2 regions of the Pseudomonas sp. GM102 genome follow, and region 2 is predicted to be linked to the other one. Evidence: riboswitches for the same ligand, from Rfam matches in the RefSeq annotation. Region 2 holds a riboswitch; the other holds the start of a gene.

Region 1 (4,843 bases), on a different contig from region 2:
GTTGAAACGTTGCTCGATGCGATCGGCAACACGACCGAACGCCACCAGCGGATGCCAGCGTTTGGGTTCACCCAGCAGCGCATCCAGCGCGACCGCGGCGACACTCAACAACGCCACACTCATTGACTCACTCCCCAATAATTTTCATACAGCAACTCGCTGAGTGGACGCGCCTGCGCCCAACCTTCGAGTACCAACATCGGCGCCGGATAGAATTCCTTGACCGGCCCCAGGCAAAGAACGGCCAAAGGCTTGGCCCCGCTCGGTAAACCCAGCAAGTCCGCCAGCGCTTGCGGCTCGAACAGCGACACCCAGCCCATGCCCAGGCCCTCGGCGCGGGACGCCAGCCAAAGGTTCTGGATGGCACAGGACAACGAGGCCATGTCCATTTCCGGCAGCGTACGACGGCCGAAGATATGCCGCTCACGATCATCCATCAGCGCGGCGACCAGCACCTCGGCGCAGTCGTTGATGCCTTCGACCTTGAGCTTCATGAATTCGTCGGAGCGTTCGCCGAGGGCTTCGGCGGTGCGGATGCGTTCGTCTTCCACCAGCTGCTGAATCTTGCCGCGCAGTGCCCGGTCGCTGATGCGGATGAAGCGCCAGGGCTGCATCAGGCCGACACTCGGGGCCTGATGCGCGGCTTCGAGCAGACGCCTCAATAACTCGGGCTCGACTGTGCCGCCGCTGAAGTGACGCATGTCGCGGCGTTCGGCGATGGCTCGGTAGACGGATGCGCGTTCGACCTCACTGAATGCGTTGTCGGTCATGGCCTCTTCGCGGGCAAGCCCGCTCCCACATTTGAATTGCATTCCCCTGTGGGATCGGGCTTGCTCGCGAAGGCGTCCTCAAGATCAGGCAAAAATAGCGCAGCAATCGCCGATGGATTGGACGGGAAATAAAAGTGCACATAAGAAGCCGTCATCCGCCCCTCACGATAAACCGCCTCCGCCCCTCGCCCGCCATTGGGGCTCAAACCTCGAGCAATCGGCTCAAGATCAGTGCTGGTCAACGAGTGGTGATAGGTGTGCCCACGCAGCAAACCTTCCGGCAATTCGACCGCCTGCAAGGCCAACGCGGCAAGACGCTTTTGCATCACCGCATCACCGGCCAGCAAGCCAACCAGTTCAGCGCGAGTGCCCTCGACATCGGTCAAGGAATCCAGCAGATACAGCATGCCGCCACACTCGGCCAGCAACGGTTTGCCCGCCGCGTGGTGAGCGCGGATCGCGGTCAGCATCGACGTGTTTTGCGACAACGCCACATGGTGCAATTCGGGGTAACCGCCCGGCAGATAGAGGCTGTCTGCCTCAGGTAATTCGCTATCGCGGATCGGCGAAAAGAAAGTCAATTCGGCGCCCATGGCACGCAGCAGATCCAGGCTCGCGCCGTAGGTAAACGCGAAAGCTTCGTCCCGGGCCACGGCAATCCGAACACCGGCCAGCAACGGTTCGGCTGCGATCATTTCAGGCGCGGCGAATTCCACGGCTGGCGGCAGCGCCACGTCGCAACTGCTGGCTAATGAGTCGGCCGCCGCATCGAGACGCAGGTCGAGATCATTCAATTCACTGGCCTGAACCAGACCGAGATGCCGACTCGGCAATTCGATCCCGGTCTCCCGGGACAACGCACCGTACCAGCGCAAGCCTTCAGTCAGGCTGCCTTCGAGCAATTGCGCATGCCGCACGGTGCCGACCCGGTTGGCCAGCACTCCAGCAAACGGTAAATCCGGCTGATAACGCGCAAGGCCCAGGGCCAGCGCGCCAAACGTCTGCGCCATCGCGGTGCCGTCGATCACGCCTAGCACTGGCACACCAAAGTGCCGCGCCAGGTCGGCGCTGGACGGCGTACCGTCGAACAGCCCCATGACGCCTTCGATGAGGATCAGATCGGCTTCGCCAGCGGCCTCCCACAACAGACGCCGACTTTCTTGCTCGCCGACCATCCACATGTCGAGTTGATAGACCGGTGCACCGCTGGCGCGCTCGAGAATCATCGGATCGAGAAAGTCCGGGCCACATTTGAACACGCGAACCTTGCGCCCCTGATTGCGATGCAAACGGGCGAGCGCGGCAGTGACGGTGGTCTTGCCCTGACCGGAGGCCGGCGCAGCGATCAGTACCGCCGGGCAATGACGTGGTTGACTCACAACTCGACGCCTTTTTGCGCTTTGATTCCGGCCTGGAAGGCGTGCTTGATCATGCCCATTTCAGTGACAGTGTCGGCCAGCTCGATCATCTCTGGTTTGGCACCACGACCGGTGACCACCACGTGCTGCATCGGCGGACGGGCCTGCAAGTCGCTGAGAACCTGATCGAGATCGAGGTAGCCGTGCTTGAGGGCGATGTTCAATTCATCTAACACCACGAGGCCAATGGCCGGATCACGCAGCAATTCGCGGGACACCGCCCAGGCGGCTTCGGCGGCGGCGATGTCGCGCTGGCGGTCCTGGGTTTCCCAAGTGAAGCCCTCGCCCATCACATGAAAACGCACCTGCTCCGGGAAGCGCCGGAAGAACAGCTCCTCGCCGGTACTGGTGCGCCCCTTGATGAACTGCACCACGCCGCATTGCATGCCGTGGCCCATGGACCGCGCAAGCATGCCGAACGCCGAGCTGCTTTTGCCTTTGCCGTTGCCAGTCAGCACCAGCAACAGGCCGCATTCATTCGGGGAGTTGGCGATGCGTTCGTCGATCACCGCTTTTTTGCGCAGCATGCGCGCCAGATGGCGTTCGTCACGATCGGGGGTATCAGTCATGGGGGAGCTCTCCGTTGAGGCTGGATAACGGCGGGCAGGCACAAGAATAGACGGCAAGAAGCCTGGCATCGCCCACCGTGATGCCGTTGGATGAATCAGGCCGGTCTCCGGGCTCATGAGCAGCTTGCGCCTGACTGCGCGCCTTCCCATGCCATTAGTCGACACAGTGGCTCAAGGCGCAGTTTTCACTCATTTACCGTTGCGGGGGCAGCGCCGGGATCGTGACGCTTCGTCGCTTGACGATAGTCACTCACCGGCTTCCCTGTTTCACTCTGTCGGCCACCGCCACAGAGCACCTGAAACAAGCCGCGAAGGTTAGAGGGTTGGGGGTGGAGCGTCAATTGAAGACAAAGCGCGGGCGAGCGATATACTGCCGCCGATCAAATTTCTGACACCCAACTTGCACCACACTGTCAGCAGTGATATCAAAGCGCCACAACCCAACATCACAATTACAAGGGTGAGCAACATGCAAGGCATGATCATCAGCAATCCGAAGCTGGAATTCCTGCGACCGGTGCTGGAACGCTGGTTTGACTGTATCGACCGCTACAACGCTGTACGCGGCGATAACGACACACCTTATTGGTACGACGAAAAAGCCAACCTCGGCCTGCTCTCCGCCGCGGCCTGGATGGCAGAAATGGTCACCTTGCAACAAACACCTACGCGCAAGCAGAACGAAGAAGGCGAACGCAACGGCCGCGCCGATCTGTTTATCGCCACTCCCGAAGCCACCGCCGAACAACGCGCCTACCTTCAAGCCACTCAACGCTGGCCGCGGGTCAACAGCCTGAACCTGACTCAGGCGCTGCAGGACATCACCAGCGAGGCCAAGAGGATCAGCTACGCCAGCGACCTGAAACTTGGTTGCCTGTTCGTTGCGCCGCAAAAAGCTCAGCAGAGCGCTACACCGGAAGAACTCCAGGACATGCTCGACGACCTGCAAAAGGAACCCAGCTGCGCCGTGGCCTGGTATTTCCCGTACGCCTATCGCAAGTTGCGCAATGAAGCAGGCAACTACCATCCAGGGATCGCCGTATTGTTCAAGGAAGCCCGCGGCTGACGGGTTGAACCATCGAACGTCTACGCTTCTCTATGATTACGTCAATGCATTCATAGGGAAGATCAGTAATGCGCAAACCCCAGCTCGTTTTCATCATCGCGCTCGCCGGAGGGCTCGCCGCCTGTGGTGAAACCTCCAGCCTGCAAGTCTCGGACGGCACAGGCCCCTCGCCCAAGCTGCCAGAACCGAATAAAACCCTGATCCCGACGGTGAACATCGCCCCGGCAATCGGCTGGCCTGAAGGTAAGAAACCCGTCGCCGCGGCAGGGACTCAAGTGGCGGCGTTTGCCGAGGGCCTCGATCATCCGCGCTGGCTCTACGTATTACCAAACGGCGATGTGCTGGTGGCCGAAACCAACGCGCCGACCAAACCCGATGATGGCCAAGGCATTCGCGGCTGGGTCATGGGCAAAGTCATGGGCCGCGCCGGTGCCGGCGTCCCCAGCCCGAACCGCATCACCCTGCTGCGGGACAAGGACCACGACGGCGTCGCCGAAACCCGCACGGTATTCCTGGAAAACCTCAATTCGCCTTTCGGCATGACCCTGGTCGGCAATGACCTGTACGTCGCCGACACTGATCGCCTGCTGCGTTTCCACTATGAAAACGGTGAGACGGCGATCAAGTCGCAGCCGATCAAGGTGGTCGACCTGCCGGGCGGCACGCTGAATCATCACTGGACCAAAAACGTCATCGCCAGCAAGGATGGCAGCAAGCTGTACGTCACCGTGGGCTCGAATAGCAACGTCGGTGAAAACGGCATGGATCAGGAGGAAGGCCGCGCGGCGATCTGGGAAGTGGATCGCGCCACCGGCAATCATCGGATCTTCGCCTCGGGAATTCGCAATCCAAACGGCCTGGCCTGGGAACCGCAGAGCGGCGCACTGTGGACTGCCGTCAACGAGCGTGACGAAATCGGCAGCGACCTCGTGCCGGACTACATCACGTCCGTGAAGGACGGCGGGTTCTACGGCTGGCCTTACAGCTATTACGGCCAACACGTCGACATTCGCGTCGAAC
Region 2 (4,843 bases):
AGGTGCGCATGCCCCGCGCGATACAACGACGATTCACTGAAGTGATCGCTGCCCAACACCCGACCCACCAGAATCAGCGCCGTGCGGCGGAATCCCTTGGCTTGAACCTTCCCGGCAATATCCGCCAACGTCCCCACCACCCAATCCTGATCCGGCCAGGTCGCCCGATGAATCACCGCGATCGGACAGTCGGCGCCGTAGTGCGGTAGCAATTGGGCAAGGATCTTCTCCAGATGATTGACCCCGAGGTGGATCGCCATGGTCGCCCCGTGCTGCGCCAGACTGCCCAGCTCTTCGCCGGCCGGCATCGCGGTCTTGTCGGCGTAGCGGGTCAGAATCACGCTCTGTGACACGTCCGGCAAGGTCAGTTCAGCACCCAAAAGCGCCGCGCAGGCGGCGGTGGCGGTGACGCCGGGAATGATTTCGAAAGGAATGTCGAGTTCACGCAAATAGCGAATCTGCTCGCCAATCGCGCCATACAGGCTCGGATCGCCGGAATGCACCCGGGCCACGTCCTGGCCGTTGGCATGGGCGCTCTTGATCAGCTCGATGATCTGTTCCAGGTGCAATTCGGCGCTGTTGACTACCTGTTCGGCGCAGTGGCCGTCCAGTACAGCGGCCGGGACCAGGGAGCCGGCATAGATAATGACCGGGCAGCTACGAATCAGCCGTTGGCCTTTGACGGTGATCAGTTCCGGGTCGCCGGGGCCTGCGCCAATGAAGTAGACGGTCATCGTCGTTTCCTGTCAGAAAAAGGGTATGGGCACGCTTCAGATGAAGATTGCTCATGATCGAAGGCGGGGATTATCGGGGATTTTACGCGGCGCTGGCCAATGCCAGGGTGGCCTGGGCGTATTTTTGTCGTGGAATCAGCAACTTTGCCGGTGCCTGAGCCAATTGTTCGGCCAGTGCCAACGCGGCACTTTCCGCTACGCCGTAACAGCCTGTGCGTTCGAACGCGATGTCCGAGTGGTGGCTGAGTTGCGGTTCATAACCGGCCAACTGTTCGCTGCTGAAATACATCAACGGCAAGGCCAGCTGTTCGGCCAGTTCGATCAGGGCGGGTTCTTCGCGCTTCAGGTCGATACTGGCCAAGGCCTTGATCTCACGAAGCTCGATTTGATGGGCCTGTAACGCCTGATCAAGCAGCGCCCGCAGCGTGCTGACGGGGCAGCCGCGTTGGCAGCCCAGGCCGACCACCAGGGTCGGCGCTGCGCTGACGTCAGTCATGCGCAGTATTGGCCATCGCTTTTGCGGCGGAACAACCAGGCGCTGATCAGGCCCAGGGCCAGCCAGAACGCCATGTTGGTCAGCTGCGAAGCGATTTTGAACTGCGCTTCCAGGGCTTCTGGAGCCAGCATGGAGTGCACTTCCGGTTGTGGCGCGCCAATCACATGAGGCACGGCCAGAATCGCCACGCCGAGGATCTTCATCAGCCAGTGGCGGCTGAACACGATCAGCGCGATGCCGACAGCGGTGGAGGCGGCAGTACCAATCCACCAGATCTGCCGTTGCGCCAGATCCGCCGCGGCAGTGCCCGGCAGTTCAGGTGGCAGGCCGAGGGTTGGCGCCAGCACGAACGTCGCGTAACCGGCCAGACCCCAGAGCAGGCCCTGAGAGGTACGGCGTGGAGCGCGCAAGGTGTAGAGGCCTGCGAGCATCAGGGCGAAACCGACCGCTACCACCAGATTGCCGCCGGTGGTTGACAGCACGCGCTGCCAGCCATCTTCCGGCTCCCAGGCTTCGGCATCGTGGGTATGAGCGGTGACAGCGCCCGCGGCGTGCTCGTGAATTTCGACAGTGGCAGGCTCGGATTTTTCGTAGGTCTCGGCCTGCAAAATCAGCGGGGCCACCCAGAAGCTTTGCAGCAGGGTCAGCAGCAGGGCGGCCAGCAGCCCGGTGAAACCTGCGGTTTGCGCAATACGCTTGATCATGTCAGCAGGTCTCAATGGCACGGGAATGCGGCGCTGTGACGGGTATCGTGCGCGGCGTTGTGTACCGCTTCGATGTGCGAGAAACCGGCGAAATACACAAGGCTGGCGCCAAGGATCGACGCACAAAAAGCGGCGGTCAGGCGTTGGCTCAGGGTTGAAGTGGTGCTGATCGTGCTCTTTTTATCGGTGTTGCTGCCGGTGCTGCTGATGATCGACATGGCGCTTCCCTCTGGTCTGTCAGCGGGTGAATAGAGCGCATGAAAACCTCCGCACGTCGGAGCACGCAGAGATTTCGAACAGCGCCCGCCCACCGCGGGTTTGTTATTCAGTGAACGTAAGAGTCACTTTGTGTTGCGGGCCGGTCTCCGGGCTCGCGAGGGGCAGGGCTTGCGCCCAAACCTGCAAGCATCACCTTCCCATGCCGTATGACGGGCACAGTGGCTCTGACGCTTCACTCGCTTACCGTTGCGGGGGCAGCACCGGACTGACATGGCTTTAGAGTAAAGCACATGATTCACCGGTTTCCCGTTTCACCCTGTGAAGGGCACCCGTAACAAGGCGTGTAGGAGAGCATGGGCGGGGGTTGGGCGTCAATTGGCATGGGTTCTCGTTTGAGTTGATCGTTCCCACTCTGCGTGGGAATGCAGCCCGGGACGCTCCGCGTCCCTTTCACAGCCGAACGCGGAGCGTCCGTTGAGGCATTCCCACGCAGAGCGTGGGAACGATCATCATCGACACTATTCCTGTAGGAGCGAGGCTTGCCCGCGAAGGCGTCCTGTGAGTCACCACAGATCTCTGCACGGACATTGACCCGCCCCCACACGATGCGTAGCCTTGCGCTTTCGAGGTTCTTCGGCATTTGCCGAAGCTAAGAAGGGAACGCGGTTGATGCCGCGGCTGCCCCCGCAACTGTGAACGGTGATGTTCGCTGCCACGCCACTGCAAACCCAGGTCCATCAGGTTCGCGGGAAGGCGCAGCAAACGCCAGTCGAACGATTGGCACACCGTCAGCCAGGAGACCTGCCTCGATACAGATTCTCACTACAACCGGGCGGGGTGATCCGGTGGCGGAACTCTTGCGCGCGTGCACTTGCCGCAGCGATTGTCGTCCCGTATGCCCGCCACCTTGCCAAAGGGCATCCGATGAAAACACTGGCCAAACTCCCCGTCACCATCGTTACCGGCTTCCTCGGCTCGGGCAAAACCACCTTGCTGCGCCACATGCTCGACAACGCCCAGGGCCGTCGTATCGCGGTGATCGTCAACGAGTTCGGCGAGCTGGGCATCGACGGCGAAATCCTCAAGCAGTGCTCCATCGGCTGCACCGAAGAAGAAGCCAATGGTCGCGTCTACGAACTGGCCAACGGCTGCCTATGCTGCACGGTTCAGGAAGAATTCTTCCCGGTGATGCGCGAACTGGTCGCGCGTCGCGGCGACCTCGACCACATCCTCATCGAAACGTCGGGCCTGGCCCTGCCAAAACCTTTGGTTCAAGCCTTCCAATGGCCGGAAATCCGCAGCGCCTGCACGGTTGACGCGGTGATCACCGTGGTCGACAGCCCGGCCGTCGCTGCTGGCACCTTCGCTGCGTTCCCGGATCAGGTCGATGCCCAGCGCAAACTCGACCCGAACCTGGACCACGAATCGCCGCTGCACGAGCTGTTCGCCGACCAACTGGCCAGCGCCGACCTGGTGATCCTCAACAAGGCTGACCTGATCAGCGCTGAAGACCTGGCCCGTGTGCGCCTGGAAGTCGCCGAAGAACTGCCGCCAGCGGTGAAAGTCATCGAAGCCAGCAGCGGTCGTCTGCCACTGGACGTGCTGATCGGCCTCGGCGCCGGTTCTGAAGAACACATCGACAGCCGCCATAGCCATCACGATCATCACCATGAAGGCGAGGACGACCACGACCACGACGCGTTCGATTCCATCTCGATCGAGCTGCCACAAGCCGACGAAAGCCTGCTGATGGACGCGCTGACTCAATTGGTGGTCCAGCACGGCATCCTTCGAGTCAAAGGTTTTGCGGCGGTGCCGAACAAGCCGATGCGCCTGCTGATCCAGGGCGTGGGCACGCGTTTCGACAAGCACTTCGACCGTCAGTGGGGCGCTGAAGAAGCGCGCACCACCCGTCTGGTGTTGATCGGTCAGGATCTGGATGCCGCTGCGCTCGAAGCGCAATTGCGCGCTGCGCTCAGCGTTTAAACCATGCACCTGCTCAGGACCCAGCCCGGCGGTTTCGTGTCGGATGACAACATTGCCGACCTTGGACAAACTCCCGCCGAGCTGGTGATCCTGTGCAGCGGCGATTCCAGCCTGGCGTTGCTTGCCGAAGCGGCGCAGCAGGTGCCCGACGATTACCCGAGCGTACGCCTGGCCAACCCGATGCAGGTGCAGAATCACGCCTCGGTCGATCTCTACGTCGACGAAGTGCTGCGCCACGCCAAGGTGATTCTGATCTCGCTGCACGGCGGCATCGCCTATTGGCGTTACGGCATCGAGCGTCTGGTGGAATTGTCCGAGCGCGGCGTGCAGCTGATTCTGGTGCCGGGGGATGATCGCCCGGACCCGGAGCTCAGTGACCTGAGCACCGTAACCGCGCAAGACCGCGACCGGCTCTGGCACTTCCTGCGTCAGGGCGGCATGGCCAACGCACTCGACCTGTTTCGCTGCCTCGCCAATCGCTGGCTGGATCGCGACTACTCATGGTCCGAGCCGCAAACCCTGCCACGCACCGCGATTTACCACCCGCACAAAAGCCCCGCTGAATTGAGCGATTGGCAAGCCGACTGGCAAGCTGATCAGCCGGTGGCGGCGGTGCTGTTTTACCGCTCGCATTTGCAGGCGGCGAATACCGGTTTCATCGATATTTTCTGCCAGCGTTTGCAAGCGGCGGGGTTGAACCCGTT

What was found. A riboswitch is a leader RNA that binds a small molecule or an ion and turns the genes downstream of it on or off. The one in region 2 is predicted to bind cobalamin.
Region 1: another riboswitch for cobalamin. It lies ahead of cobO (cob(I)yrinic acid a,c-diamide adenosyltransferase); the one in region 2 lies ahead of PMI18_RS20420 (CbtB domain-containing protein).

What each region holds. Positions count from the first base shown of each region.
Region 1 is NZ_AKJB01000049.1:79,235-84,077, forward strand. Features, by position in the region: gene cbiB (adenosylcobinamide-phosphate synthase CbiB) at 1-123, opposite strand, end outside; gene bluB (5,6-dimethylbenzimidazole synthase) at 120-770, opposite strand; gene PMI18_RS18680 (cobyrinate a,c-diamide synthase) at 767-2,149, opposite strand; gene cobO (cob(I)yrinic acid a,c-diamide adenosyltransferase) at 2,146-2,757, opposite strand; cobalamin riboswitch at 2,839-3,072, opposite strand; gene PMI18_RS18670 (hypothetical protein) at 3,227-3,823, shown strand; gene PMI18_RS18665 (PQQ-dependent sugar dehydrogenase) at 3,892-4,843, shown strand, end outside.
Region 2 is NZ_AKJB01000046.1:108,234-113,076, forward strand. Features, by position in the region: gene cobM (precorrin-4 C(11)-methyltransferase) at 1-734, opposite strand, end outside; gene PMI18_RS20430 (cobalamin biosynthesis protein) at 817-1,230, opposite strand; gene PMI18_RS20425 (CbtA family protein) at 1,227-1,934, opposite strand; gene PMI18_RS20420 (CbtB domain-containing protein) at 1,946-2,152, opposite strand; cobalamin riboswitch at 2,274-2,501, opposite strand; cobalamin riboswitch at 2,763-2,976, shown strand; gene cobW (cobalamin biosynthesis protein CobW) at 3,078-4,139, shown strand; gene cobN (cobaltochelatase subunit CobN) at 4,143-4,843, shown strand, end outside.